2 regions of the Herbaspirillum camelliae genome follow, and region 2 is predicted to be linked to the other one. Evidence: riboswitches for the same ligand, from Rfam matches in the RefSeq annotation. Region 2 holds a riboswitch; the other holds the start of a gene.

Region 1 (8,485 bases), 1.6 Mb from region 2:
TAATGAGCTGGACCGTACCGACGATTTGGCCATGACTATCTTCTGCGATCAATAAAGATCGCTCACCTCTTCCCACGCTCGCGGCGATACCTTGCCAAAACGATATAGCGGTAGCTCTCGACAGTGGATTCACGAAACTGACAGAGGCTCCACCTTCGACACAGTCGATCAAGACGTCGCTCAGAGCATTTACATGTGTTGCAGCTTCCTCTACGTCAATGCGGCGTATGGTGACTGGGATTTTCATATCAATTCTCCTGATTATCAGACGTGTTCTGAGTAAGTGAAGCCAGATGGCGAGCAACAGTGCAAGTGGAATTATGGTCGATGACCGGTAATAGTATTGTCTTGGTTGAGTAACATTTATGAGCCACCATGCCGGGTCATCAAACTTAGCAGATGAGGAGCAATGGCTCGTAACGTAGAAATCAAAGCAAGGCTGTCTGATCTGGCAGCAACTCTTGAACGAGTCCGGGAAATGGCGGATCGAGGACCTGTAGAAATTGAGCAGGACGACACTTTCTTCAATTGCGACAATGGTCGGCTAAAGCTCCGCCAGATTTCTCCAAATGAAGGCAGCCTGATTTTTTATCGCCGTGTAAATCAAATCGGCCCAAAGGAATCCTTTTTTGTCCATAGTGCGACAGCTACCCCTGATAGCCTACGGGAGGTTCTCTCGCTAGCCTACGGTGAGGGTGGACGGGTTATCAAGCACCGTACACTGTTCCATATTGGTCGCACCCGAATTCACATTGACCGAGTCCAAGGCTTGGGTAGCTTTCTGGAATTAGAAGTCATGCTTTCAGACGGAGAGCTGATCGAAGCAGGAGTGATCGAAGCCGAGAAAATCATGGAGAACATCGGCGTAATCGCGGCACAGCTTATCGATAAGGGTTATGTCGATTTATTGATTGAGGCGCAAAAGACCTAGCACTGGACTAGATGTCTGCTCTTGCCGCCGAAAGCAGACTATTCATTCTGATCGTCAATGGGGCTTGGCATTTTTCTCGCTGAGACGCCATAAGACCCACCATTTTTTTCCAACCACGCACAACCAGAGCCAATTCAATGCTGTCAGGATCAACAGGCCGAGCAGTACACGTGCAGACGGCGTTCCATGTTGCGACAGCCATACCCACGCTCCAAGTAGCAATAGATGGGTGAAGGTCAATGCCAGGGTGTGCACATGTAATTTGACATGCCCCTCTTGGACGTCTGAGCCGGCTTCGGCCAATGCCTCTTTAGGTAGCTGCTCGGATTGTTTCTCCATGTCTTCTCCTTTTCTATTTTTCATATACATGGGAAGGCCTCAAGGGCTTCCGATTGCACCGTATTCGACGGCTGTCTTTACGTAGAAAACGGATACTCCTTCGCTCTCCAATGCCTGAAATAACGACGTGCAAGTTGCCTCGTCCATTGCCAGCGTAAGTTCTTGAGGTTGGTCTGCGAGCTCAAAAAAATGGGATGAGTGGACGTGGCCGTCTCGGCCGAATCCTTCCGCCCCTGCCGTGAGCGTGCCTCCCTTCGCGCCATGCTCCTGGGCGAATTTCAGAAGCCACTCGGCAAGAGGAATTCCTTTGTGTTTGCGGTCTTGCTGTGTGAAGAACGTGATCTGGAAGCCTTTCATGTCAGTCTCCTTATCGAATCGTCATGACGGTGGTAATGCCGAGGACGGTCATGATCAGCGAGCCGCCAAGATGCAAGGCGATAGCGCCGATGGCCCACATGAGCCGACCGTTTTGAAGCAGCGACACGATTTCTGCCGCAAATGTTGAGAATGTGGTCATCCCACCGATGAAGCCGGTGATGATCAGCAAGCGCCATTCCGAAGCAACCATCGGATGGGTCGCAAAGTAAGCCGTGGCAACTCCAATCAAGTAGCCGCCGACCCAGTTGACGGTCAGCGTTCCCAAGGGCACTGTCGGGAACAGGCCATTAAGCTTCACGCTGACGCCCCAGCGAGTCAGGCAGCCGATGGCTCCGCCGATGCTGATGACTGCGATGGCTTTGAACATGAGTTATCTCCTGGTCTCCATTTACTGCTCCAACGGGAGCGTGCATTGGAAGAGAATGGCTCTGACCTTCTGCAGCTCCCCAGCATGGTCGTGGAGGAATTTTCGGAGATGCTTTTCGGTGTCGACGAGCTCAAGGCACTGTGGGTGACGCATTGAGGAAGCCTCTGGATGGTGATGACTGATGTGCTCACCCACGAGGTAACTGCTGCTGATGTGCTGCAGCGTCGCTTGTCGAATGCCGGATTTCTTCGCCGCCACCAACAGATGCTGGGCAAGCGCCGGGGCCGACAGGTGATGCCAAAATCTGGTGGCTTTCGCTTTTGCAGCAAGAGGAAAATAGAGTTTCAGTACGGTCATTTCACTCATGATTCGGCCTTTTGCTTGTCGGTCGACACGGTGTTCTTTTCGAGGTGCTCTTGTTTGAGCTTCGCTTTGTAGGCGTTCAGTTCGGAAATCTTCATGCCCTCAGGTAGCGGCCTGTGTTTCGAATGACCGATGCGCTGCGCGTGATAGATGCCGGTATGGCCTGAGAAAAGATATGCGACGACACAGGCTACAGCGGCAAACGGCCCGATTTCCGGACCGAAGAGCTCCACGGCCATTACGGCGGATGCGATGGGTGTGTTGGCGGCGCCGGCGAACACGGCGACAAAGCCTAGACCGGCCAACATTGAGAACGGCAAATGAAGCAACGGAGCCAAAGCATTGCCGAGGGTCGCACCGATATAGAACAGTGGCGTCACTTCGCCGCCCTTAAAGCCGGTACCCAGTGATGTGATCGTGAAGGCCATCTTGGCCAGAAAGTCCCAAGGCGACAGCGCATGCTGGAAGGATTCGACGATGACGGGGATGCCTAGGCCAATGTAGCGATGCGCGCCCACAACCCACACTGCAATGGCGACGATTAAGCCACCGATAAAAGGCCGCAACGGCCCGTAGGCGATGTGCTTCTTCATGAATGCAGACAGGGTGTGGGTGGTATTGGCGAATACCATGCCGATCAGGCCGAAGACGATGCCTGCGACGATGACGGCTGCCATACTCCAGATGGCGATGGGAGCCATCTCGGTGAGGGCGTAATGCGTGTGATGCACGCCCCAAGCAAGGCCAATTTGGTCAGCGGCGATGGACGCTACGAAGCAAGGGAAGATTGCGTCGTAACGCATCCGGCCGATGGCGAGCACTTCGAGTCCGAACAAGGCACCGGCGATGGGCGTACCGAAGACCGAGGAGAAACCGGCGGCGATACCTGCCATCAGTAGTAACTTCCGGTCTTCGTGGCGCAGCTTGAAGAGATGCGTCAGCTGGTCCGCCAGGGCTCCGCCCATCTGAACCGCAGTACCTTCACGGCCAACTGAGGCGCCAAACAGGTGGGATATGACGGTGCCGATCAGTACCAGAGGCACCATCCGTACCGGGATGACCTTCTTAGGGTCGTGGATTTCGTCGATCAGTAGATTGTTTCCCGCCTCAACCGGTTTGCCGGTATGGAGGTAGAGCCAGCCCACCGCAAAGCCAGCGAAGGGCAACAACCAGATGATCCAAGGATGAGCTTCGCGCCATTGCGTCGCGAATTCTAGGGAGTGAAGGAAAAAGGCCGACGCTGAACCCGCCAGAATAGCGATCAGGCTGGCGATTACGCACCATTTGGCGACGTAAGGCAGTAAGTCGAGTTGCTCGGGATGTTTGTAATGTTTCATGTTGCCAGGTGTCGAGTAAATCGGCCTGGCGAACAGAACAGAATAGGCGAATGCCTACAGCCCCGGTGCACCAGGTTGCTGTAGGCATCATCAGCCCCGGCGTGAAGCCGGAGGCGGTTCAAGGAGGAATGCCATCTCCTTGCATCGATACTACCAATATTTATTTCTGCGGACAACTGGGGCAGACGCACATCTTCTTGCCGGTTGCCTGCCAGTCACAATATCTCGGATTTGCTTCTCCCTTCAACATCCAACGATTTCTTCCAATCAACATGGAGAGAATCGCACAACCGATATGCTACAGGGCTGCAGTTCGAAATTTCCAATTCAACAATTTCCTCCTGACCTAGATTTTCAATCAGACTCGTCAGCGCCCGTAGGGCGTTTCCATGGCTCATGATGAGAATCTGCTTCCCGGCCAACAGCGCAGGTACGGCTTCGTCATTCCAGAAGGCAGAAACGCGCGACACAGTCTGCTCCAGCGATTCAGACGTCGGAATGCGCTCTTCCTCGATACCTGAATAGCGAGCGTCAATCGGAATGAATCTGGCAGCCGTGGCATCGACAGGCGGGGGAATCCCCTCATAGGACCGTCGCCATCTTTTGACGACGTCCTCTCCGAAGCGGCTGACCGCCTCGGCCTTGCGCATGCCGGTGAGCGCACCGTAGTGGCGCTCATTCAGGCGCCAATCCAACTGCACGTCCGGCGACGGAAATGCCGAGGCTTCGAGCAACAATCTCAGCGAGTGCGTGCAGCGCCCCAGCACAGATGAATACGCCAGATCGAAGCGCAATCCCTCACGACGTATCGACGCCGCGGCATCGGCGACTTGCTCGATGCCCGCTTGCGTGAGCGGCACGTCCGCCCAGCCGGTGAATCGCTGCTCCTGATTCCACAAGGATTCGCCGTGACGAATTAGGACCAGGTTGGCGGTAGACGTTGGCTCTATATGGGTGTTGCTCATGGTCTGCCCTCAGGCACGGGCAGCCCTGACTGCACTGGTCCAGAGCAATACCGTGAGCCCAAGGAGGAACAACACAGCCTCAGCGGGCATACTTGCCTCCATGGCGCCGACCCAGACCCAGGCGGCACCAACCCACAGTACGATCCCTACCGCCAGAAAGCCGTCATCGACAAAGAGACCAATGAATTCATCCCAGATGGACGCCATCCATCCGCGTGGTGCTGACTTCTTGGATGGTTCCTTTGTGGTCACTGCTCGCGACGCGTTGAGCTTGCGGCAAACCAACAGTGCGACCTGTGCCACGACGAAGTAGGCGGCAATCAAGGCAAGCAGCACCCAGTCCGCGCCCGGCCATTCAATGTGCACGCCTTCGCCGGCCCAGAAAGTACCGAAAGCTGCCAACAGAATGCCGACGCCGAACTTCAGGGTATTTTCCGGAACATTGGCCAGCGGGCGATGCAGCCACAGGCCGAGCAGCACTACCAGGATCAGCGCAGCAATCGCACCCAAAGAGGCCGGCCCGATCAATTGACCGCTCGCGCCGATGGCAATGACGATGAATACGACCTCCACGCCTTCGAGCATCACGATCTTGAAGGCCGTGAAGAATGCGGTCTTGTCCCAACTGCCGGCAGCGGGCGCTCCGTTACGAAGCAGTTCCGTCTCCTTTTGATAGGTGGCGGCCTCATCGTGCAAGGCGATGACGCCTGCCGAGCGCAGCACCGCCTTGCGCAGCCAGCGCAGACCGAACATCAACAGCAATGTACCGACGACCAGCTGGATCACGGGAAGCGGAATCGCTGCCAGGGAGCTGCCGAAACACACGACCATGAGCAGTAGCAGGCAAAGCGCCGTCACGGTGCCCATGATGGCAGGCCGCCAACCGCGAACGGTACCAACTGCCAGTACCACGGTGAGGGCCTCGACGAATTCGACCAGCGATGCCATGAAGGACGCCAGTATCGTTGGCGCTGCTTGAGCGATATGGATCATGAAAAACCTCTTCTTCATCAAATGTTGAGAAAAAGCGGCCCCCTGACGGCACGCAAAGCGTGCTGTCACTCAATTCTTCGGTTGATATCAGGGAGCTACTTGCTCAGAGTGTGAGCGGCTTAAATGGGAGGACTGGCTTCAGCTTCCACTCAGCTTGGATGTCTCCTTCTGGAAAACGGTATTGGCGTAGTCGTCCAACATGTGTTCGCACTTGACCAGGCGTTGCGCGGCTTCTTCACCCTTCGGAGCATTGCAGAAATCCAACTTGCGAATCTTGTCGAGCCAGTTCTTCAGCTTCTTCAGGTCTTCTTCGTTTTCCTGCAGCTCGGCATAGGTGAAATGCTCGTTCGCCGTTTCTTTCTCGATTTCTTTTTCGAAATCGTTGCACTTGTCCAGGAACTCCTCGTACTCTTCGTCGCGATCCTGGTTGAAACGTTGCGTCAGCAGGTTGTCCTGATGGTCGTCCAGGCCGGCCGCTTCCAGCACGAAGGCCTCGCCGGCGTTAGTGATGATGTCGTTCTGCAGCAGCCGCAAGATGCGTTGATGCTCTGACGTATTGGGAATCACGCAAACGCTGTTCTGCAGGTAGACGGCGCCGCATGCCTTGATCTTGCGCCACACGGCGACTCTCGCCTTGGCTGGCTCGGGGGGAATCTTGTAGCTGAGAAGCAGCCAGTTTGTCTTCATCGTTTCGCTCATCGTGCTTTCATTCGTTGTTTCCATCGTGCCAGGGTGCGGTTGAACCACGTCGTCTTTCCAGTGTGACTGTCCACTGTCTGTGATGCTTCACTTGCTCCAACCATTTCACGCTCTCGGCTCGACACGATTTTACGGAGGCGAACCCTGTCTGCCAACGGGGGGAGAAACATGGCACCCCCTTATGGAATCTGGAATCTGGCCAGGATGGGGTAATGGTCGGAAGCGCCATCGGTGAGCGCATTGCGGATGACCTGGTAGCTCTTTGCGCAGGCCGCAAGTGATCGCGATGCCAGCATGTAGTCGCAACGCATGGTGGCGAACTCCGCATCTCGGTAGGCCTTGGTGGGCACTGTCGGCGTCCGATCTGTGTCCAGTAAATACCCCACATCGACCCAGCCAGCCGCTTCGAGATAGGCCAGAACACTACGATCAATGCTGGCCATGTCATCAGCCAGGTAGCGGGCGCGGTGGTGTTGCGCAAGGGAGTGCCAGTCCGTCGGTTCTGGATCGTGCGGGGACGCCGAGTTGAAATCCCCTGCCACCAAGGTGAGCTGGTCCGGTGAGGCTTGTACGCCCAAATATGCCGCCTCGCGCCGGCGCACTGCAGGGCCATTCGGACATAAATGGGTGGAGATGAATGTCACCGGCGCTGCTGCACCTGGTATTTCGATCTGGAGTGTTGCCGCTGCGTGATGAAAGTGCATTGTGTCGGCATTGAATCGCGCGGCACGTAAAGGCGCGCGGATGAAGATGGCTAGGTTTTGGCCGGTCCGCGGTGCCGGCGCCAGAAACCCGCGCATCCCTATCTGTTTCTCCAGGGCATAAAAATCAGCGCTGCCATTGGCATCCAGGTATTTGGCTTCCTGCATCAAAAATACGTCCGGGCGCAGCTCATTGATGAGTTGTACCTGGGCATCTGCGCGTGTGTGTTCCTGTCCATCACGTCCGGCGAACAGGGTGTTGTAGCTCAAAACTGCAAGAGTTGGCATTTGGCGTAACGGTAGTTAAGATCATATTTGACTATATTAATGTAACGACCGTAACAATGTATACTTCAATTTTCAACTTTATTTATGTCCAATTGCAGCAGCTACAGGGAGAAATCTTTAAAGTGTGGTTGTTTCTGAAATAAAAATGCCCGCAGTGCGGGCATTAATTTGGGCGTCGGATGACGGCTTTTGGCCGGAAGCGGCCTTCTAGAAGTTCGAAGTCTGATCCCGTCAGCTTTCTTCTGCTTTTGTCTGTACACCTTTTCGCTTCGCCTTTGAATAGCTTCTGCTCGGATGCGATTTTCCAAACGGAGTTAGATGCGGTTCGTAGATAGAGATTTTTCCCTTGTTCTCAAAATCCCGAAGGTAAGTCTGAAATGTATCTCCGTGAGCTGTTTGCATCAAAGCGATCTTCGTTTGTTCGCCACATGCTGGGCACTTGATCTTGTTGTCTTGTATTGGCCGTGCCTGAGAGTGGAATTGGAGAACGGTCATGCCACAGTTTGGGCAAAGAAGATCTAGAGGCTTGGCTTTCATCGTGATTCGGAAAAAAGTAACCAAGGACAATTATCTCATCACTGATGGCAACGAATGGCCAGAAGCTGACGTTATGCAAGTGTAATGACCCACTAAAAACCTGCTCAGTAGATAATCCTAAAAGGGAATCAAAATGAGCAAGGTCATGGAAGAAGAATTCAAACGTTGGACAGCCAAGCGCAAAGCGGCGCTGGTGATGGAAATCATCCAGGGAAAGACGACGGTAGCCGAGGCTAGCCGGTCGTTTGATATCCCGCCATCCGAGATCGAAGAATGGGTCGATGAAGGCCGCAAAGGGATGGAGAACGCCCTGCGCGCCAAGCCGCTGGATGTGAGAGAACAGTACGAGCGGCAACTCAAGGAGCTGCAGGAAGCCTACGGAGAAGCCATGCTGGAGCTGCGCGCCAGAAAAAAATTGGCGTCCCTGTTGGGCGAGGAAGACAAGTAATCGAGACCATCCGCCAGGGACTCAAACAAGACGGTTTCGATGTGGCTGTCAGCAAGATATGCGCGTGGTTTGGGATTGCCAGGCGCAGCGCTTACTACAAGCCGGTGAAGGCTGAGCCCAAGGTGCAGGAGCGGCATTG
Region 2 (21,178 bases):
GGCCAGGCCATTGAGCAGCTGGACGGCGAGGCTGGCAAGCGTCATGAACTCAGTCCAGCAGGCGGCGGGCGTGGCGCATCACGGGCGCACCTCAGTCCGGCGCACGCAGCTTCTTCACCTCGGCATCGGGCAACTGCAGCGCCGCGCCATCGACATAGGTGAAGCTGGTCATGACGCCACGGCCATCCTTGAGGCCGGTGCGGCCCACGAATGCGCCCAGGGTGGATTGATGGTCCTGCGGGCGGTAGACAATGGCGGCCACCGGCGTTTCCACCTTCAGGCCGGAGAAGGCGGCGGCCAGACGGTCGGCGTCGGTGCTGCCGGCCTTGCGGATGCCGGCGGCAATGGACATCAGCGCGCTATAGCCCACCAGGGAACCATTGCGCGGATAGTCATTGAATTTCTTGCGATAGGCCTCGACGAACTTCTTGTGCTCGGGCGTGTTGATCGCATACCAGGGATAGCCGGTGACGATCCAGTTCTGCGGCGCTTCGCCCTTGAGGGGATCGAGATACTCGGGCTCGCCCGTCAGCAACGAGACCACGTCCACCTGCTCGAACAGCCCGCGGGTATTGCCTTCGCGCACGAACTTGCCGAGGTCGGCAGCGAAGAGCGCATTGAAGATGGCGTCCGGCTTGGCGTCGGCCAGCGCCTGGGTGACCGCGCCAGCATCGATCTTGCCCAGCGGCGGCGCCTGTTCGGCGACGAACTCCACGTCCGGCTGGGCCTGCTTCATCAGGGTCTTGAAGCTGGCGACGGCGGACTGGCCGTATTCATAGTTGGGATAGACGATGGCCCAGCGCTTCTTCTTCAGCTTGACCGCTTCCTTGACCACCGAGGCGACCAGCATGGAGGTCGAGGGGCGCAGGCGGTAGGTGTACTTGTTGCCGTTCTGCCAGACGATCTTGTCGGTCAGCGGTTCGGCGGCGAGGAAGAAGACCTTGTGCTGCTTGGCGTAATCGGTCAGCGCCAGGCCGGTATTGGAGAGAAAACCGCCAAACAGCAAGGCGACGCGCTCGCGCGCCATCAATTCCTCGGCCACGCGCACCGAATCGCCGGGGTTGCCGTTGTCGTCGCGGGCGATGACTTCCAGCTTCTTGCCCAGCACGCCGCCGCCGGCATTGATTTCGTCGAGGGCCATTTCCCAGCCCCGGCGGTACGGCTCCAGGAAGGCCGGCTGGGCCTTGTAGCTGTTGATCTCGCCGATCCTGATGGTGTCCTGGGCGCGCGCAGCGGCGCTGCCCATGGCTAGCAGAGCGGCGGCCGAAACCCATAGCAGGCCGCGCTGGAAGTTGAACTGGTTCACGTCATTCCCTTCTGGTGAGATGGCCCGGACAGCGCAGCCCGAGGACGGGCGTAATGATAACCGCTGGGGCACTGGCCTGTCCGGCCCGCATTCGGGTCTGCGTCGGCTTACTTGACGCGCTGCTTTTCCAGCTTGCGCGCCAGGGTGCGTCTATGCATGCCCAGCCGCCGTGCGGTCTCGGAGATGTTGAAGTCGGTGTCCACCAGTACCTCGTGGATGCGCTCCCATTCCAGGGTCTTGATGGAGGTGGCGCGCGCCGGCAACTCGACCTCGGAGACCCCGGCCACGTGGCCGAAGGCGGCTTCGATGTCGTCGGTATTGGAGGGTTTGGCCAGGTATTGGCAAGCGCCCAGCTTGATGGCCTCGACCGCCGTGGTGATGCTGGCAAAGCCGGTCAGCACGACGATGAGCATGTCTTCGTCATGGGCGTGCAGCATCTGCACGCAGGCCAGACCGGAGGCGTTGCCGCCCAGCTTGAGGTCGACCACGGCATAACCTGGACGGTGTTGCTGGAGGTGCTGGGCCGCCTCTTCCTGGCTGGCGGCAAGCAGGACGGTGTAGCCCCGGCGTTCGAACGAGCGCCCCAAGGTGCGTGCGAAGGCGGCGTCATCCTCGATGATCAGAAGCAGGCGATCAGCCGGCATGTTGCATTCCCTATTTCTTCTACTTTCCCAAGGCGCTATTGTAAGGCGAGACGGCCCCGGGCATTGCCGCCATCAGAAGAAAAAGGAAATGATTCGCGTCAAAGGCGTGTCAGGCCTGGCTTGCGGCACATCAAGCCCCGGTCGGAAAATCCGGCGTCACGCTGCCGGCGACGGTGGGCGCGTCGGCTTCCAGGCTGATGGCCGACAGCGGCAGCTCCAGCGTCACGCGTGCGCCCGCACCGGGCAGGTTGCTGGCCCAGACCCGTCCGCCCAGCTTGCGCGCGACGTTGACCACGAAGAACAGGCCCAGGCCGCGCCCCGGCTTGCCCTTGGTGGACTGGTAGGGCTTGCCGATCTGGTTGATCATCCATTCGGGGAAGCCCGGCCCCTGGTCGGATACCTCCATGAGCAGCAAGCCCCCTTCCCGCCGTACTTCCAGCGACAGCCAGTGCGGCGAGACCTCGAAGGCATTGTCCAGCACATTGCCCAGCATCTGCTTGATGGCCGAGTCGAAGGCCACCGGCAGGTCTTGCCCGATCAGGTTCTGGTAATCGAACACCGCTACCGGACGGCTCTTGCGCCAGTCCTCGGCGACGCTGTCGAGGAAGGTGTTGAGGGTGGTCTTGATGGAAGACTCGCCACGTGCCTGCCCGGCTGACAGCAGCACGCCGCTGACGATGGATTTGCAGCGCTGCAGTTGCGCTTCCATTTCGGCGATGTCGTCCAGCATGTCCTGGCGCTGGCTGATCTCGGGCATGCGCTTCCAGTCGCCCAGAATCACCGACACCGTGGCCAGAGGCGTGCCCAGCTCGTGAGCGGCGCCCGAGGCGAGCAAGCCCATGCGCACGATGTGATCTTCTTCGGCGGCGCGCTGGCGCAGGTCGGCCAGCAAGGCGTCGCCGGCGCGCAGGTTGCTGCTGATGCGGGTGATGAAGAACACCATCAGCCCGGCATTGAGCAGGAAGCAGATCAGCGTGCCTTCCACGTACAGGCTCAGCAGCCCCGCATTGTGGTCAGGCGGCAGCGCCAGCGGCTCGGAGAACAGCGCCAGCCCGGCCAGGCAGAGCATGGTCACGCCCACGATGGCCCAGCTCGACCAGGGCTTGAGCAGCACGGCCGAGAGGATGATCTGCATCAGGTACAGGAAGGCGAAGGGATTGGTGATGCCGCCGCTGAGATAGAGCTGCAAGGTCAGCACCGCCACATCCACCAGCAAGGCCAGGAACAGCTCGGCATTGGTGGCGATGCGCCGCTCGTGCCAGCGCAGGTGGCTGGCGATGTTGAAGGCCACCAGGCAGGACAGCACTTCCAGCATGTGCGGCAGCGGCAGGTGCAGGTCGAACACCAGCACCACGAAGGCGATGGTGGACACCTGGCCCAGCACCGCCAGCCAGCGCAGCTGGATCAGCAGCAGCATGTTCTGGTGGCCGGCCGGGTTCTGCTCGCCCTGGCGCAGGCGCTGCCAGCGTTCCCTCAGCGTCCTGCGCTTGGCCACGGTATCGGCTGCGGTCATGCCGATCAGTCCCGCGACTGCGCTTGGCGGATGCGCTCGCGCCAGCGCCGCTCGTCACGGATGAGCCAATAGCCCGCGCCCAGCGACATCAGGGCCAGCGCGTACCAGGTCAGCGCGTAGATCAGATGGCTGTTGTGGAAGGCGATCACGGTCAGTCCGCCGACCGGTTTTTGCGCATCCGGCGCGACGGCGGCGTTGGCCTCGGCTGAGGCCTTGTCCGCATCGACGAAGTACGGCGCCACCGAGGTCAGTCCCTTGGCCTGGGCAATCGCCTGGACATCGCGGGAATACCAGCGGTTCTGGGCCGCATCATTGCTGCGCAGGAAGCCGCCCTTGGGCTCGCTCATGCGCAACAGCCCGGTGACTTCCGCGTTCTGGCCTGCCGGTGCGTCGGTGAGGCTGGCCTCGGACAGCTTGAGCGGCGAGACGCCGACGAATCCGCGATTGACCAGCACTACCTCGCCATCGGCCAATTGCAGGGGCGTGAGCAGCCACGCGCCGCTGCCCAGGTCGGTGCTGGCCTGCACGGCCACGGTCTTGCTGTAGAGATAGCGGCCGGCGAGGACCACGCGCTTATATTCATCGCGCTCCGCAGAGACTTGCGGCCACAGGGCCGGGCCCGGAGGAGCCACGGGAGCAGCGTGCACGCGGGCGTCAACCTTGGCGATCAGGTCCAGCTTCCATTGCAGGCGATAGACCTGCCAGCTTCCTAGCGCCGCGAAGACCAGAAAGAAAAATCCCGCCAAGAGGGTCAGCAACAGCAGGCTGGCCTTTGTGCGGGATACCGGGACGGCTGGCGCCGCCCCGCTTTCTTTGCCTTGCTTCACGCCATTGATTGGCGTCTGGCTCATTTCGATTGGGGCGCGCTATGTTGCATACCCTGCATGCCCTGCATCGACTGGGGAACCGTCTCGGTGGGCATGTTTTCCGGCGACATGGTCGGCATCATGTTGTGGTTCAGGTGGTACATGACCCACAGCGAACCGGCCAGCGTGATGACCACGATGACGATGGTGAAGATCATCGCCAGCATGTTCCAGCCGCCTTCGGACTTGCCGTTCATGTGCAGGAAGTACTTGATGTGGACCACGATCTGCACAGCCGCGAAGGCCAGCAGCACGATGCCCATGGTCGCCGAGCTGGAGATGGACTTGTTCATCACCAGCCAGAACGGGATCGCGGTGAGGATCACGGCCAGCACGAAGCCGGTGACGTAATCCTTCATCGTGCCGTGGGCGGCGTGGTCGCCATGACCATGACCGTGGCCATGGTCGTCGTGGTGGCCCATCGGACGGGCCGGGTGTTCTTGGTGGCCGCGGCTCATGGCAGGACTCCCATCAGATAGACAAAGGTGAAGACGCCGATCCAGACCACGTCCAGGAAGTGCCAGAACATGGACAGGCACATCAGGCGGCGGCCGTTGGCTTCGGTCAGACCGTGCTTGTTGATCTGGAACAGCAGCACGACCAGCCAGATGATGCCGAAGGTCACGTGCAGGCCGTGGGTGCCGACCAGCGCGAAGAACGAGGTCAGGAAGCCGCTACGGGTCGGGCCCGCGCCTTCGTGGATCAGGTGCAGGAACTCATAGAGTTCGAAGTAGATGAAGCCAGCGCCCAACAGACCCGTGATGATCAGCCAGAAGATGGTGTTCTGCTGCTTCTTGGCCTGCATGGCCAGCATGGCAAAACCGTAGGTGATCGACGACAGCAACAGCAGCGCGGTGTTCAGCGCCACCAGCGGCAGGTCGAACAGCTCGGCGCCGGTCGGACCGCCTGCGTAGTTGCGGCCCAGGACGGCGTAGCACGCAAACAGGCAGGCGAAGATCAGGCAATCGCTCATCAGGTAGATCCAGAAGCCCAGCAGGGTGCCGTTCTCCGGATGGTGATGGCGGACGAAATAGCGCGAGCTAGGCGTCGCGTCGGCCGTGTGGTTGATTGCTTCAGACATGGCTATTCAACAGACGTGTGCGCTCTGCTTCGACGCGGACGACTTCGTCGGCCGGGATGTAGTAGTCGCGGTTGTAATTAAAGGTGTGGATGATGGTGGCGGCAACCAGAACAACGAAGGTCGCCACAGCCGGCAGCCACATGTGCCAGATCAGGGCGAAGCCCAGCACTGCCGACAGCGCAGCGATGATGAAGCCGGCACCGGTGTTCTTGGGCATGTGGATTTCCACGAAGTCGCCCAGCGGACGCTGATACTTGTTCTTCTTCATGTCAGCCCAGGCGTCGTTGTCATGCACGACCGGGGTGAAGGCGAAGTTGTAGGCAGGCGGCGGCGAGGAAGTCGACCATTCCAGGGTACGGCCGTTCCACGGGTCGCCGGTCACATCGGCCAGCTTCTTGCGGTCGCGGATGGAGACAGCGATCTGGATGATGAAGGAACCGATGCCCAGGGCGATCAGGCCAGCACCCAGCGCTGCGATCACGAACCAGATCTGCAGCGACGGATCATCGAAGTGGCTCATGCGGCGGGTCACGCCCATCAGGCCCAGCACGTACAGGGGCATGAAGGCCAGGTAGAAGCCGACCAGCCAGAACCAGAACGAGCACTTGCCCCAGAACTCATTGAGCTTGAAGCCGAAGGCCTTCGGGAACCAGAAGTTGATGCCGGCGAACATGCCGAACACCACGCCGCCGATGATGACGTTGTGGAAGTGGGCGATCAGGAACAGCGAGTTGTGCAGCACGAAGTCAGCCGGGGGAACGGCCAGCAGCACGCCGGTCATGCCGCCGATGACGAAGGTCACCATGAAGCCGATGGTCCACAGCATGGGGACTTCGAAGCGGATGCGGCCACGGTACATCGTGAAGAGCCAGTTGAAGATCTTGGCGCCGGTCGGGATCGAGATGATCATCGTGGTGATGCCGAAGAACGAGTTCACGCTGGCGCCCGAACCCATGGTGAAGAAGTGGTGCAGCCACACCAGGTAGGACAGGATGGTGATCACCACGGTCGCGTAGACCATGGAGGTGTAGCCGAACAGGCGCTTGCCGCTGAAGGTCGAGACGATCTCAGAGAAGATGCCGAAGGCCGGCAGCACCAGGATGTAGACCTCGGGGTGGCCCCAGATCCAGATCAGGTTCACGTACATCATGGCGTTGCCGCCCATGTCGTTGGTGAAGAAGTTGGTGCCGAAGACGCGGTCCAGGGACAGCATGGCCAGCACGGCGGTCAGCACCGGGAAGGCGGCCACGATCAGGATGTTGGTGCACAGCGAGGTCCAGGTGAAGACCGGCATCTTCATCATGTTCATGCCCGGGGCGCGCATCTTGACGATGGTCACCACCAGGTTGATCCCTGATAGCAATGTCCCTACCCCGGCCACCTGCAAGGCCCAGATGTAGTAGTCCACCCCCACGTCAGGGCTGTACAGGATGCCCGACAGCGGCGGGTAGGCCAGCCAGCCGGTGCGGGCGAATTCGCCCACGAACAGCGAGGCCATCACCAGCAGTGCGCCGAAGGTGGTCATCCAGAAGCTGAAGTTGTTCAGGAACGGGAAGGCGACGTCGCGCGCACCGATCTGCAGGGGCACGACGTAGTTCATCAGACCGGTCACCAGAGGCATGGCCACGAAGAAGATCATGATCACGCCGTGGGCGGTGAACACCTGGTCATAGTGGTGCGGCGGCAGGAAGCCGGCGTTGTCGCCGAAGGCGATGGCCTGCTGCGCGCGCATCATCACCGCGTCGGCAAAGCCACGCAGCAGCATGACGATGGCCAGCACGATGTACATGATGCCGATGCGCTTGTGGTCGATACTGGTGAACCAGTCGCGCCAGAGCATGCCCCACAGGCGATATTTGGTGAGCAGGCCCAGTACCACTATGCCGCCCAGCGCCACCATGGCGAAGGTGCCGAGCAGGATCGGCTCATGGTATGGAATCGCTTCCAGACTGAGGCGACCGAAGATCAGCTTTATCAGGTCAAAATTGTCAGACATCTTTACTTCCCGGGGAAAAAGGAAATGGGGGCGCAGCGGTGTTCTGCTGCGCTGATACGGCTACCAGGCAAGGCAATCATTCGGCCTTTTGCTGGCCCGGTTTCACGTTCAGGTCGGTGGCCATCATCTTGTCCATGCAAACCGTGTTGGGAGCCACGCAGCGGTTCACGATGGCGTGGAACAGATTGGGCTCGATGCTGCCGATCAGGCGGGCAGGCTCACGTTCGCTCGGCTGTTCCAGCTTCAGGTACTCGGCGCGGTCCAGCTTGCTCGAATCGGCCTTGGCCTTCTGCACCCAGGCGTCGAAACCAGCCTGGTCCAGGCCGTGGAACTTGAAGCGCATGTGCGAGAAACCGGCGCCGCTGTAGTTGGCCGAGAAGCCTTCATATTCGCCGGCCTTGTTGATGACGGCGTGCAGCTTGGTTTCCATGCTCGGCATGGCGTAGATCTGGCCTGCCAGTGCCGGGATGTAGAAGGAATTCATCACGTTGGAGGCAGTAATCTTGAACTGGATGGGAACATCCACCGGCGCGGCCAACTCATTGACAGTAGCGATGCCTTGTTCCGGATAGATGAACAGCCACTTCCAGTCCAGCGCCACCACTTCCACCACCAGCGGCTTGACCTGGGGCGACAGCGGGCGCTCGGCGTCGATGCGCGAGAGCGGACGGTACGGGTCCAGGGTGTGGGTGGTGATCCAGGTCAGCAGGCCCAGGGCGATGATGATCAGCAGGGGTGCGCCCCAGATGACCAGCTCCAGACGGGTCGAGTGATCCCAATCCGGCTCGTAGGGAGCGGAAGTGTTGCTCTTGCGATAACGCCATGCGAACAGCAGCGTCAGGATGATCACCGGGACGATGATGAGCAGCATCAGCGCGGTCGAGATGACGATCAGGCGCGCTTGCTGGTTAGCGATGTCGCCGGAGGGATTCATCACGACGGTGTTGCACCCAGCCAACAGAAGCGCAGGAAGCAGGAGCAGTCCGCGACGGAGGATTTGAGAAACCATGAAGGAAAATTCCAGTCGTATGTATCAGAGCGTGGTAATGTAACGCCAATAAAGTGTGTTGGCGATTGGACGTTTTGTCCCACCCTGTTAGCTGCCACCTGGCAGGTTGGGATATGTAGCACGTACTGCGACTAAACCTCTAACAGTGGGAGACAAAGCCATGGCAAGCACCAGCATCCACAACGCTCAAGGTTCGGGCGACTCCGGCCCGCACTCCACCCACCCTTCCACTGCCCACGACCACGGCAAGATCGAACCCGGTGAGATCGCGGTTGGCGTGGTCATCGGACGAGCGTCCGAATACTTCGATTTCTTCGTCTATGCACTAGCTTCGGTGCTGGTGTTCCCGGCGGTATTCTTCCCCAACGAACCCAAGCTGGAAGGCACGCTCTACGCCTTCGTGATCTTCGCCTTCGCCTTCCTGGCCCGCCCCATCGGGACGACCATCTTCATGGCGATACAAAAGCACTACGGCCGAGAGGTGAAACTGACGCTGGCGTTGTTCATGCTCGGCTTTTCGACTGCGGGCATTGCATTATTGCCAACTTTTGAACACATCGGTATCTGGGCCATCATCTTGCTCTCGCTGTTGCGGGTTGGTCAAGGCCTGGCGCTGGGCGGGGCCTGGGATGGGCTGCCTTCGTTGCTGGCGATGAACGCTCCGCAGCACAAGCGCGGCTGGTACGCTGCGCTGGGCCAGCTGGGCGCACCGCTGGGCTTCGTGGTGGCGGCCAGCCTGTTTGCCTACATGCTCTCCAGCCTGACCCCGGCGGATTTCCTTGAATGGGGCTGGCGTTATCCCTTCTATGTGGCCTTTGCCATCAACGTGGTCGCCCTGTTCTCGCGCCTGCGCCTGGTGTCGGCCCCGGAATACGCCAAGCTGCTCGATGAGCGCGAGCTGGAGCCGGCCGGCGTGGTCGAGCTGGCCACCACCCAGGGCCGCAACATCATCATCGGCGCCCTGGCGGCGCTGGCCAGCTATGCGCTGTTCCACCTGGTGACGGTGTTCCCGCTGTCCTGGATCAAACTGTATTCGCTGCGCGAGGCCACCGATTTCCTGGTGGTGCAGATCTGGGGCGGCCTGATCATGGCGGTGGGCATCGTGATCTCCGGCCTGATCGCCGACCGCTTCGGCCGCCGCAATACGCTGGGTTCGATGGCCCTGCTCATCGCCATCCTGTCGGCCTTCGTCCCGACCCTGATGAATGGCGGCGAAGCCGGCCAGAACACCTTCATCCTGATCGGCTTCGCCCTGCTGGGCCTGTCCTACGGCCAGGCTGCCGGCGCGGTGACGGCCAACTTCAAGGCCCGCTATCGCTACACCGGCGCCGCCCTGACCTCCGATCTGGCCTGGCTGGTCGGCGCCGGTTTCGCTCCGCTGGTGGCGCTGGGCCTGTCGGCCCACTTCGGCATGGCCTACGTGAGCTTCTACCTGCTCTCCGGCGCAGTCGGCTCGCTGGCCGCGCTGAGCCTGAACCGTGCGCTGGAGGCGCGTGACGACTGACGCCTCAACAGCACCGGGCCGGCTGTCGAGCCGGCCTAGCCGACAAAACCCGGGGGTGCGCTCCCGGGTTTTTCTTTTGCCGGCATGATCGGACGGCTTACGACGCGGCCGGCGCAGGGCTGGCGCCATTGACCACGTCGTGGACGAAACGCAGCTTTTCCAGCACCGGAGTCGACAGCGTGAAGGGATAGGAATCCGGCATGCCGATGCTGCGCGAGAGACTGTTGAGTACGTAGGTCAACGCAAACCACTCCCGCGCCAGCTCATCAAAGGAGTCCGTCGCCGCCGGCGGTGACGCAATCACCAGCTTCTGCTCGCCGGCATGACGCGGCCGCAGCTGCACCCCGCAGGCATAGGCGGTCTCCAGCGTATCGAACATATGCAGATAATGCGCCCAGGTCTCGGCCCAGTCCTCCCAGGGATGACTGCTGGCATAGGCACTGACGAACTGCTCCTCCCAGTCCGCGCGCGGGCCGTTGTCGTAATGCTTCTGCAGCGCCGCGCCGTAGTCTTCCCGCTCATCGCCGAAGCGCTGGCGAAACGGCTCCAGCCAGGCGCTGCCAGCTATCAGCCGGTCAAAGTAGTAATGCCCGCTCTCGTGACGGAAATGCCCCAGCAGCGTGCGATAGGGTTCGGCCATCTGCTCGCGCGCCTGTTCCCGGTAGGCCGGATCGGCCTCGGCGATGTTGATGGTGATGACGCCATCGGCATGCCCGGTCAGCACGCGCTCGCCATGCGGCAGGTCCTGCAGGAACTCGAAGGCCAGCCCGGACTGCTCGTCCTCCATCTTCGGCGCTGGCTGCAGGCGCAGGGTCCACAGCGTATGCAGCAACCGCCGCTTGGCCGTCTCCAGCCGGCTCCAGAGGACGCGATTGTTGCCCTCGTCCAGCGTCGGGATGACCCGGGTGAGGCGGCAGGAGGCGCATAGCTCATGCGTTTCCTGCTCGTCGAGCATCCAGTTGCAGATGTTCTCGCGCCAGTAGTTCAGGCATTGCTTGAACACCCTGCCCTCATTTTCCGGCCGGACGCTGCGCCAGCGGCCTGGTCCTGGCTGCGCTGCCTGCTCGGGATCTGCGCCGCTCTCGGCTAGCGGCGTCTCCAGCGCGGAAAAACTGGTGATGGACTGCAGCTCGGGCTGATAGCCGAGCATCCAGCCACAGCTCCCGCAGACGGTATTCTCGAAGAAGACCTGCGCGCCGCAATTGTCGCAATGAAAGGTGTTCATCGACTTGCCCTTATCGTGATGGCCGCCCCGTGCCGGAGCGCGCTTCAGGCATTGGAAGAGAAATGTGACATTACGTTCCTGCATCTCCCCGATCAATCGCCAGAACGTCCATCGCCGTGAGCACAAAGTTGTCCCTATTCGGCAAACTTGCTACCATTGCGCGGCAGGAGATGGCATTCCTCCTCAAACCGCCACCAAGTTCAGCTTGGGGCTGATGATGCCTACAGTGACCTGGCAACCCGGGGCTGTAGGTATTCGCCTGTAGCTTTCCCGCCCCGTGTTCCAGGAAGATCCACCCGATACCTGGTCACATGAAAAATCACAATTATCCGGAACAGCTCTACCTGCTGCCCTACATCGGCAAATGGGCGCTGATTGCCAGCCTCATCGCCGCGCTGGCGGGCTCCGCTTCGGCCTTCTTCCTCTTCGCACTGGACTGGGCCACCCACTGGCGCGAGCACCACGCCTGGATCATCTGGCTGCTGCCTCTGGGCGGCTTTGCGGTGGGCTGGCTGTACCTGCATACCGGCAAGCCGGTCGAGGCCGGCAACAACCTGCTCATCGATGAAATCCACGATCCGCGCAAGGTGATCCCGCTGCGCATGGCCCCGCTGGTATTGCTGGGCACCGTGGCCTCGCACCTCTTCGGCGCATCGGTCGGACGTGAAGGCACGGCCGTGCAGATGGGCGGCGCGCTGGCCGACCAGCTCACCCACCTCCTGCGGCTGCGCCCGGAGGACAGGCGCATCCTGCTCATGGCGGGCATCAGCGCGGGCTTTTCCTCGGTCTTCGGCACGCCCATGGCAGGCGCCATCTTCGGACTGGAGGTGCTGGCCATCGGGCGCATGCGCTATGAGGCCATCTTCCCCTGCTTCGTCGCCGCCATCGCCGCCGACCAGATCGGCCTGGCCTGGGGCGTGCACCATACCCACTACGCCATGAGCGCCAGCGCTCCCGTGGCGCTGTGGAGCGTGGCTGCCGTGATTGCTGCCGGTGTGGTGTTCGGCCTGGCGGGGATGCTCTTTGCCAACAGCACCCACAGCCTGTCGGCCTTCATGAAACGCCATGTCAGCTATGCGCCGCTGCGCCCGTTCATCGGCGGCCTCATCGTCGCCGTAGCGGTATGGGCGGTCGGCACCCATCGCTACATCGGCCTGGGCATTCCCGTGATCGTCGACGCCTTCCAGCAACCGCTGGCGCCCTGGGACTTCCTGGGCAAGATGGTCTTTACGGTGACCTCGCTGGGGACCGGTTTCAAGGGAGGCGAAGTCACGCCCCTCTTCTACATCGGCGCCACCCTGGGCAATGCGCTAGCGCCACTGCTGCATCTGCCCTTCCCGCTGCTGGCCGGGATCGGTTTCGTGGCGGTCTTCGCCGGCGCGGCCAACACGCCGCTGGCCTCCACCATCATGGCCATCGAACTGTTTGGTCCCCAGATCGGGCCCTTTGCCGCGCTGGCCTGCGTGGTCGCCTATCTGTTCTCGGGCCACACCGGCATCTATCATGCCCAGCGCGTCGGCCAGGCCAAGCTGGGCTTGCTGCCCAAGGGCCTGCGGATCGGCGAAGTAGGCGGCTACCGACGCAAGCTCTCCGCAGCACCGCCAGAACAGGACAACGACCTCGGCCAGCGCCAGAAATAAGGACGCTCAGGGGAGTTTTCCAGAGGCGGCAACCGGACTGGCGCCGTCTTCCGGCTTGACCCAGACCACATCGTCATTGATGACGTAGAGGGCGCAGGGCTCGGGCGAATTCTTCTGGCAGTTCTGCAAGGCCCGTTCTGAAGGATTCTCGCCATTCACGGCCCAGCCTACGTGGTTGGACGGGGAGATCGCAAACGCCCGTGGCGAGCGCATGGCGATAAACTTCTCATACAGCGCACGGGTTTTCTCGTTCAGGTAAGGCACCGCCGCGCTGTCTTCCAGATTGGCATAACCGCTGCTGGGCAGCTCCCCGGTGAGCCTGACGGTCTTTTCGGTGGGCATGCCGACCTGCTTGAGCAGCGCCTCCGTGGGCGGCCACCAGATGGGAATGCCGTCGCGGCTGCCGCTCATGCCATGGGCGTCGCTCTTGAAGGGGCCGAAGGCCACCAGCGTGGCCGGGCCGCCCGCCTTGGTGTACGCCTCATACATGCGGGCCGCCAGTTCGGGATTGAAATAGCTGTCGTTCTCGCCGTAGAACCAGAGACTGGGAATGCGGGTGCGGCTGCCAAAGACGCCAAAGGCATCGACCAAGGCCGATTTCCAGATGCAACCGGTGGCGTCGTAGCGCAAGCCCCCGGCAAAATTGAGCAAGGCCCGCACACCCGGCGGATTACGCTCGCCAAAGGCCATCGTGGTCAGGCCGCCATGCGACTGGCCCATGATGATGACCCGGTCCTTGTCCACCCAGGCTTGCTGGCGCGCATAGTCCAGCGCCGCCTGGAGATCGTCGGCCTGGGCCTCGCCATTGCCGCGGATGTTGCAGCCGCCGTCCACATACATGCCGCCAGACTTGGAAAAACCCTTGCGCATGGGCAGCAGGACGGCATAGCCGCGCCGCACGAACTCGGTCGCCATCACCACGCCACGGCCACGCGGCTGGAAAGCCGGATTGCCCGGTGATTTACCGTGGTTGATGATCAGCAGCGGAAATGGCCCCTCCCCCGGCGGCCTGAACAGCGTGGTCTCGAGCTTGACGGAGAAGATTCCCGTCCCTGAAGGAATCATGATGACTTCTTCACGCAAGGCCTTGTTCAGCGGCGGTTCGACAGCCCACGATGGATTCTGCAGGAGACACCCCAGCAGCAATACGGCGACGATCTTGATCTTCATCTTGTAGAACCCATTTCATAAATAGGCGTGAGATGCGTTCTGCCCAGAAAGGGCGCTGGCAAGGCGCGCGACGCGTCGTGTGGCGGTGCCACACGCAAGGAGCGCAACGCCGCCAGCGCCCTTTCTGGGCAGAACCCGGAGGGAGCGGCCCGTTTGGGCGAATTGCTGCGTTACGAATTTGGGTCAAGACGCCCAGTCTTGACCCAAATTCGCGCCTTGCACTTCATCCCAAACGGGACTCGCTCGCACTCACGCCTATTTATGAAATGGGTTCTAGTCATTGTGATGGTCTTGTCTGCGCGACACCCGCCCCGGCAAGCGCCCCCTGACGCTGGAGCCGAGCGCCGCTCCCCTCGAGATCTTTGCACAATGGTCTGACAGAGGGCTGACCACGCCCCGTCGTTCTGAATAATGTTGCGGCGTGATGCAAAAACATTCACCAGCACGCCCTGCGCCAAAGCGCGATAATTCCCGCTATCCCTAACAAACGACAAGCCGGCGACCTGCCAAGACCGCCGCCGCGAAAGATCGTAGACCGCAGATCGCCCTGCCCAGGAGACTCCATGCAAGCAGCCCCACGCTTCAGCCGCACCGTGCGCCACCCTGGCGCCCCCGATCCGCAACGCATCGTTTCACTGGCCGGCCCGGCCATGCAGCTCGATTTCACGCTGGAGGCGGGCCGCAACCTGCGCGATGCGATCAGCATTCCCCTGTCCCGCGCTGGCCTGGAGGGCGGCACCGTGCGCTTCGGCCAATTGGCCATCTCCCAGTTGCACTTCCTCATGCCCGCCCTGGCGGTGGATGACCAGCACGCCGCCTTCTACAGCGCACCGCAGGCCATGGAAGAAGGCACGCTCATCGACTATGCCTGCGCCACCTATGGCCGCAAGGACGGCGAACCCTTCGTGCATTGCCATGCGGTCTGGCGCGACCGTCAGGGGCAGCGCCAGGGCGGACACCTGATGATGGAAAAGACCCTGGTCGGCGCAGACACCCCCGCGCAGGCCTGGGGCCTGCACGACGCCACCATGGCCACCCGCTATGATCCGGAAACCAATTTCACGCTGTTCTACCCTACCCGGCTCGCCGAGCAGGCCGTCACCAGCACAGGCAAACGCGTAGTGCTGGCTCGCATTCGTCCTGACCAGGATCTGACCATGGCCGTCGAAGCCGCCTGCGCGGAACATGGGATGGCCAACGCCATCGTGCGCGGGAGCGTGGGCAGCATCATCGGCGCTGAGTTCGACGATGGCCGGATACTGGAAGATCGCGCCACCGAGATCCTGATCCGCGCGGGGGAAGTCCGCCAAGGCCGCGCGCGCCTGGAGATCGGCTTGATCAATCCGCAGGGCCAGGTCTGCGAGGGCGTGTTGGCGCGAGGCTGCAATCCGGTGTTGATCTGCTTTGAACTGGTGCTTCAGGAGCTTTGAGTCAAGCATCTGCCGTCGGGCCTGTCGTTTTCCCGCAGGGGGCGCAACTGTGCCAACTGGAGCGGACTCAATGGCTGCGCATCGGGATCGGCCAGTGCCGCCGCGGTGATCTCCGCGTCTTCGGCGGAGGTGGGCAGGAAGGTACCCGGTTTAAGTGTAGGCATATCGCTCGATCTCCCGTTTGTTCGCCATTCGCAGGCTGAGGGTCCACCTGCCTGGCAGGCGTGTCGCCTGGGCCACCCCATGGCCCAACAGATGTTGCGTTATTTAATCAGGAAATCTGTGCGCGACATAGGCACAGACGCAAAAACGGCCTGCTTAACAGGCCGTTTTCGCATCATCCTGCCCGAATGTACAGGGATGGGTCTCAAGCCCCCACCAGCTTCTTGAAGGTCGGCAACACCGCCTCCCCCTTGAACGGCTTCACGATCCAGCCCTTGATGCCGGCGGCCTTGCCGCGTTCCTTCATGATGGGCGAGTTCTCGGTGGTCAGCATGATGATGTTCACGCTGGCGTTGCCCAGTTCGCTGCGGATCTTCTCGGCCATGGTCAGACCATCCATGTTGGGCATGTTCACGTCGGAGACCACCAGCTTGATGGCGGGGTCGCCCTTGAGCTTGCTGAGGCCGTCACGGCCATCCACGGCCAGGGCGACGTCCAGGCCGTTCTTTTTGAGGAAGTCGCCTACTTCGGCGCGCACCGTGCTCGAATCGTCCACTACCAGGATTTGTGCCATCTTGATTCTCTTTCAATAGGGGGAGGTACTGCATTGGGGGGAATAAACGCTTGCGATCGAACCCGCCACCGGGCGCTCAGAACAGCTCCAGTTCGCCGGACTCGAACAGTTCTTCCACCGACGTCTGGTTTTCCGTGAAATCCTCGGGTGACCACGACAGGTTGAAGATAAAGCGCTGCAACAACACCAGCGGCGCGCCATCCGCGCGGCGCAGCACGTACTTGAAGCACAGCTGCGCATCGTCCGATCCAAAGGAGATGTAGCGATGCTGGTGGTTGATGATGATGGGCACCTGGCTCAGCTGATGAATGGGCTGGCTCTGGTTGATGAAGCGGTTCTTGAACCAGCCCCAGATCAGGTTGGTCAGCTCGCCCAGGGCGTTGTTGAGATCGCGGAAGTCGTCCGACGCATCCCCGGTAAGCGCCTGCAGCGTCTTCTGCTCGGCCTGCAGCATCATGTAGCCGCGACACCAGCTGCTCTCCAGCGGAATGAGCGTAAACACCTCGCCGAAGATGATGCGGTCGCGCACCAGATAAGGCTGGTCGATCTCCACGCTCATGCCGGGGAACTGGTTCTCCAGCACCATGCGGCTGATCTCGGCAATGCCGCGCACCAGGGCATTGGGATATTGCTGGCTGAAGATGGCCGCCGTCAGCGCCGGCGCCAGGGCGTCGATCTCTTCGATCCGGTAGACGGCGCTGAACAGTTCGCTCTCGCGCGCATCCAGCGGCTGGTCGGCGCTTTCGCGGCGGCGGCGCAGGAAGATCGGCAACTCGGGACGCACCTCGCGGATGCGCCGCGCCAGGCCGCGCGCGCCCTCGCCCAGCCCGGCCAGGCGCTCGGAAAGCATGATCCCGCCCAGGTCGACGTTGCTGCGCAAGACCGCCATGATGTGTTCTTCATGCGCCTTCAGTCCCACCAGATGATGGCGCTCGCAGAATGACTTGATGGTGTCATAGCAATCGGCGTCCTTGTCCACCACCAGCATCTTGCTGGTAATGGTGCTGTGTTCTTGGCTTGCGCGCGCGTCCATATCGGATCTACCCCCCCCCCGGAAATCGTTGATGTCGACAGCGGCTAGAAAAGTTCCAGCTCGCCGGTAGTGTCTACCTGCTCCTCGGCCGCCACGGCGAAGTCCAACGGGGCGTAGGCCGACACGCACAGGCTGACGTGAAAGCGCGGCGACTCCGGCAGTTCGGCCAGGTCGATGGCGAAATGCCGGAGGTGCGCGCAGTTGAGTTTTTGCAGATAGGCCGCACACTGGCGGTCAATGACGTTGGGCGTGGACATGCCCAGGTGCGGGAAGTAGCGTCCCAACTCACGGTTGAAGATCCCGCAGCACAGGTTGCCGCATTCGGCAATGGCGTCCAGCAGCGCCTGCTCGCTCATCTCGGCCGCCGCCACATTGTGCAGGCGTGCAAAGTGCGCCCGGGTCGCGGCATCGGCAGTGAAATGGAACATCACCACCAGACGGAACAGGTAGGAAGAGATGGTCAGCACCACCATCTTCTTCTCTTGCACATGGCTGATGTCGTCCAGCACCTCGAACGCCGCCTGGCATCCGCTGGGCACCAGGCTGCTACGCAGCGCCTGCTGCAGCAGCACGTCCAGGCCGTCGCGTGCGGCGGCGGAGACGCGCTCTTCCTGCACTGCCTGGGCGGCGGCGGTCACGGCCTGCACCTCATCCATCTCGTTGGCGCTCATGCCGCTTCGGCCAGGGTGTCCCTGGTCTTCTTGTTGATCAGGTCCAGGCCGATGACTGCGCCCATGATCATCTTGCCGCCCGCCTGCAGGTCCTGGAAGGTGGTGGTGGTGATGAGGTCGTTCTGGTAGAGGTTGGCGCGATAGCTCTTGGAGAGCTTCTCGGCGCGCTGCGCCAGGTCGCGCACTTCCTGCGCTACCACGGCGAAGCCGCGTCCATGTGCGCCAGCGCGGGCGGCTTCGATGGAGGCGTTGAGCGCCACGATGATGACCTGATTGACGATGAGGGCGAACTCGTCGTTCATGCGGTGCATGTCGCGGTTGTGGGCGATGAGCACGTTCATGTCGTCGTGCCAGCGCTCGAAGGTGCGCACCAGGCCGAGCAGCTTGGCGATGGTGTCCTGGGAGGCGTCGCAGTTCTCTTTCACGCGGGAGAAGTTGTCCGATTGCTGGCTTTGCAACTGCCCTATCATCGTTTCGCTCTCGTGCCGCATCTCCTCCAGCAGCCGCTGGGCCGACAGCCGCTCCTGCTGGGCCTGTTGCTCATGCGCCTGGATCTGCTGCTCTTGCCTGGCCAGCGCTTCCTGGGCCTGCTGGCGCACCAGTTCCAGCTGGCCGGCATCGATCAGGCGCTGTGCGCGCCGTTGCTGGCGCAGCCACAGCAGGGACAGCGGCAGGCCGGCCAGTACGGCGCCCAGCACCACCAGGAGTATTGCGTTGACCATGTTCAGACTTGTTCGTGACGACGGTTGTTGGGACGATGGCGCCAGGCCTCAGGCCACCTGCGAGTCGCCACCCTGCGGCAGCACCACGGGCTGGATGGTTTCCTGGCCGGCCATCGGATAAGGCACATCGATGCCCTCGACTTCCACGGCGACGTTCTCAGGCAGCATCACGATGATCTGGAAGGGGCGGAAAGGCGCGCCCTCTTCGGTATCGGTGAAGCGGATCTCGATCTGCCCATGTTCGCGGGTGACGAAGTCCAGCACCGCATCCATGCCCACACCACGGCCCGAGACCTCAGTCACTTCGCTGCGGGTGGAGAAGCCCGGTTGCAGGATCAGGCGAGCGATCTCGGCGTCCGACAGGGCCTGGTCCACCGTGATCAGGTGTTTCTCGATACCGATCTGACGCACCCGTTCCAGCGCCAGGCCGCGGCCATCGTCGGACAGGGCCATCTGGAACATGTCTTCCATCACGCCCATTTCCAGCTTGATGGTGCCGGCCTCGGGCTTGCCCTTGGCCAGACGCTCTTCGCTGCCTTCCAGGCCATGGTCCATGGCGTTGCGGATCAGGTGCATGAATACGTTCTGCAACAGCGGCGCGGCAAAACTGTGGACCACGTAGCCGTTGTCCTCGATCTGCACCACCGGGGCAGCCTTGCCCAGATCGGCGGCCAGGGCCGGCAGAGAATCGGTGACCGGGGCCAGCACATCCTGGATGGTCTCGGTGCCGAGCAGGCGCAGGGTGCGGCGCACGTCGTTGCGCACGGCCACCAGTTCATGCAGGTTGGCGGTGTTGACGTTTTCCAGGCGTTCCAGGCTTTGCTCGATATGCTTGCGGTCGATGGTCATGACGTGGCGCGCATAGCCAGGCAGGGTCTGCTCGCCGGCTGCAGCCACGCCACGGCCAAGGGTGACGTCATTGATACGGGCGTAACGGTCGATGGTCTCGCGCACCTGCGCCAGCTGGCGCAGCAGCTCTTCCTGGTTCCAGACGGCACCGCTGGCGGGATGGCGCAGGTCGTCGTAGTGCTGTTCGGTGTGGTGGACCACGTTGGCCAGATGCAGCAGGCCGTAGGTGCGGCCATTGCCCTTGATGGTATGCATGTTGCGGAACAGCTTGGCGATGGCGAAGGCGGTGGCTTCCGGGTTCTGGTGGACGATCTGCTCGTTCTCGTCCAGGAAGCGGCGTGCGCTGCCGATGAACTCGGCAAACTTGGACGGCGCCACGGCCAGGATCTCACCGATCATTTCCAGTTCGCGCTTCTGCTCGTTGGCTTCGGCGGCCAGCTGGCGCAGCTCGGTCACGTCGCGCACACACAGCATCAGACGGATCACCGTATCGGCCTCGTCGGTGATGGGCGACCAGGACAGGTCGAGGATCTTCTTGCTGCCGTCGGCCATGGTCTTTTCGATCTCGCCCACCATCAGGTGCGCATTGAATTCGAAGTTCATCACGTCTTCGCCGATGCAGGCGCCACCGATGGCTTCGATCTGCGACAGCGTATCGGCGCCCAGCTGGGTGTCGGCAAACACCAGTTCCATCACGTCGCGACCGGCGATGTCGGTGGTCTCGAAGACGGTTTCCAGGAAGGCCGAATATTCCGGGTGAATGCGGTTGCCCTCGACGATGGTGAGGATGCCCTGCGGGATGTTCTGCAGCATGGCCTGCATGTCGGCGGTCTTCTGGCGCACCTGGGCCGAGGCTTCCTCGATCTTTTCGACCATGCCGTTGAAGGCGACGATGGAATGGCCCACTTCATCCATGCGCTGCACCGGCAGGCGGCGGGTGAAGTCCTGGCTGGTGGCGATCTCGCCCATCATGGCGGCCATGCGGCTGATGGGACCAGTGATCTGGCGGTACAGCAGGAAGCCGATGCCGCCCAGCAGCAGCACCGCCATGACGGTGACGATGCTGATGGTGGTGGTGGTCTGGGCCAGCTTGCCGTTGAGCGAGGCAATGGCATTGTCCTTGAAGCGGTTCTTCTCGATGCGCAGGGTGTTGACGATGCCTTCGAGCTCAGTCTGGTACTGCATCACGCCGCCGAAGAACTGCGCCTGGGCGATCTCGTTCTTGCCGGCCAGCTTGAACTTGGCAGTGGTATCGATGGCGCCGAAGTAGTTGTCCAGGCTTTCCTTGGCCTGCTCGATCAGGCCGCGCTGGGCCACCCCTTCAGCCTGCTGCGCCTGCGCGGCCAGGGCCTTTTCCAGCACGGCCTTCTTCTCGGCCAGCTTTTCGTTTTCTTGCGCCACCAGTTGGTTGTCGTTCTCGGTGACCATCACCATGGCCGCCAGTTGCACATCCTTCAGTTGCCCCATCAGGTCGGCCGACGCCAGCACGCTGGGCATGACGCCCTCGGTGACCGAGCGCACCTCGACAGCGCTGCTGCGGGACTGGTACATCGCGTAGCCGCCAATACCGGCGATAGCGATGAAGGTAAGTATCACCAGTAGCGTGATACGCATGCGGATGGTCATGGAGTTCCCCTTGGGTTGGCGGCGTCCGGCGCCGGTTCACGTTCTTCCCGGGAACGTGAACAAATGGTCAGCCGGTCTGGATGCGGGGCGAATTGTTGCACTCAAGTATTACTGCTGCGTGACAATCCGTGACTGTTCCTTCACGGCAAATGAGGGC

The links. Region 2 has a riboswitch for fluoride ahead of BGK68_RS19940 (voltage-gated chloride channel family protein). Riboswitches for the same ligand answer to the same signal wherever they lie in the genome.
Region 1: linked by a shared signal. The riboswitch ahead of BGK68_RS12530 (voltage-gated chloride channel family protein) and the one ahead of BGK68_RS19940 (voltage-gated chloride channel family protein) in region 2 are both predicted to bind fluoride.

Annotation. Positions count from the first base shown of each region.
Region 1 is NZ_KV880769.1:2,814,330-2,822,814, forward strand. Features, by position in the region: gene BGK68_RS12500 (GNAT family N-acetyltransferase) at 1-247, opposite strand, end outside; gene BGK68_RS12505 (class IV adenylate cyclase) at 410-931, shown strand; gene BGK68_RS12510 (hypothetical protein) at 986-1,270, opposite strand; gene BGK68_RS12515 (DUF190 domain-containing protein) at 1,310-1,627, opposite strand; gene crcB (fluoride efflux transporter CrcB) at 1,638-2,015, opposite strand; gene BGK68_RS12525 (DUF190 domain-containing protein) at 2,037-2,381, opposite strand; gene BGK68_RS12530 (voltage-gated chloride channel family protein) at 2,378-3,715, opposite strand; fluoride riboswitch at 3,790-3,863, opposite strand; gene BGK68_RS12535 (2,3-bisphosphoglycerate-dependent phosphoglycerate mutase) at 3,931-4,680, opposite strand; gene BGK68_RS12540 (COG4280 domain-containing protein) at 4,690-5,673, opposite strand; gene BGK68_RS12545 (Chromate resistance protein ChrB) at 5,812-6,372, opposite strand; gene BGK68_RS12550 (endonuclease/exonuclease/phosphatase family protein) at 6,552-7,361, opposite strand; gene BGK68_RS12555 (transposase) at 8,032-8,346, shown strand; partial or broken gene BGK68_RS12560 (chloride channel protein) at 8,395-8,485, opposite strand, start outside.
Region 2 is NZ_KV880769.1:4,444,607-4,465,784, forward strand. Features, by position in the region: gene BGK68_RS19885 (ABC transporter permease) at 1-45, opposite strand, end outside; gene BGK68_RS19890 (ABC transporter substrate-binding protein) at 92-1,246, opposite strand; gene BGK68_RS19895 (response regulator transcription factor) at 1,414-1,950, opposite strand; gene BGK68_RS19900 (ATP-binding protein) at 2,081-3,463, opposite strand; gene BGK68_RS19905 (SURF1 family protein) at 3,469-4,314, opposite strand; gene cyoD (cytochrome o ubiquinol oxidase subunit IV) at 4,311-4,787, opposite strand; gene cyoC (cytochrome o ubiquinol oxidase subunit III) at 4,784-5,410, opposite strand; gene cyoB (cytochrome o ubiquinol oxidase subunit I) at 5,403-7,406, opposite strand; gene cyoA (ubiquinol oxidase subunit II) at 7,483-8,415, opposite strand; gene BGK68_RS19930 (MFS transporter) at 8,576-9,919, shown strand; gene BGK68_RS19935 (zinc-binding metallopeptidase family protein) at 10,017-11,144, opposite strand; fluoride riboswitch at 11,302-11,375, shown strand; gene BGK68_RS19940 (voltage-gated chloride channel family protein) at 11,456-12,784, shown strand; gene BGK68_RS19945 (dienelactone hydrolase family protein) at 12,791-13,954, opposite strand; gene BGK68_RS19950 (PCC domain-containing protein) at 14,518-15,384, shown strand; gene BGK68_RS19955 (response regulator) at 15,752-16,120, opposite strand; gene BGK68_RS19960 (chemotaxis protein CheX) at 16,197-17,153, opposite strand; gene BGK68_RS19965 (hypothetical protein) at 17,198-17,824, opposite strand; gene BGK68_RS19970 (methyl-accepting chemotaxis protein) at 17,821-18,546, opposite strand; gene BGK68_RS19975 (ATP-binding protein) at 18,595-21,021, opposite strand.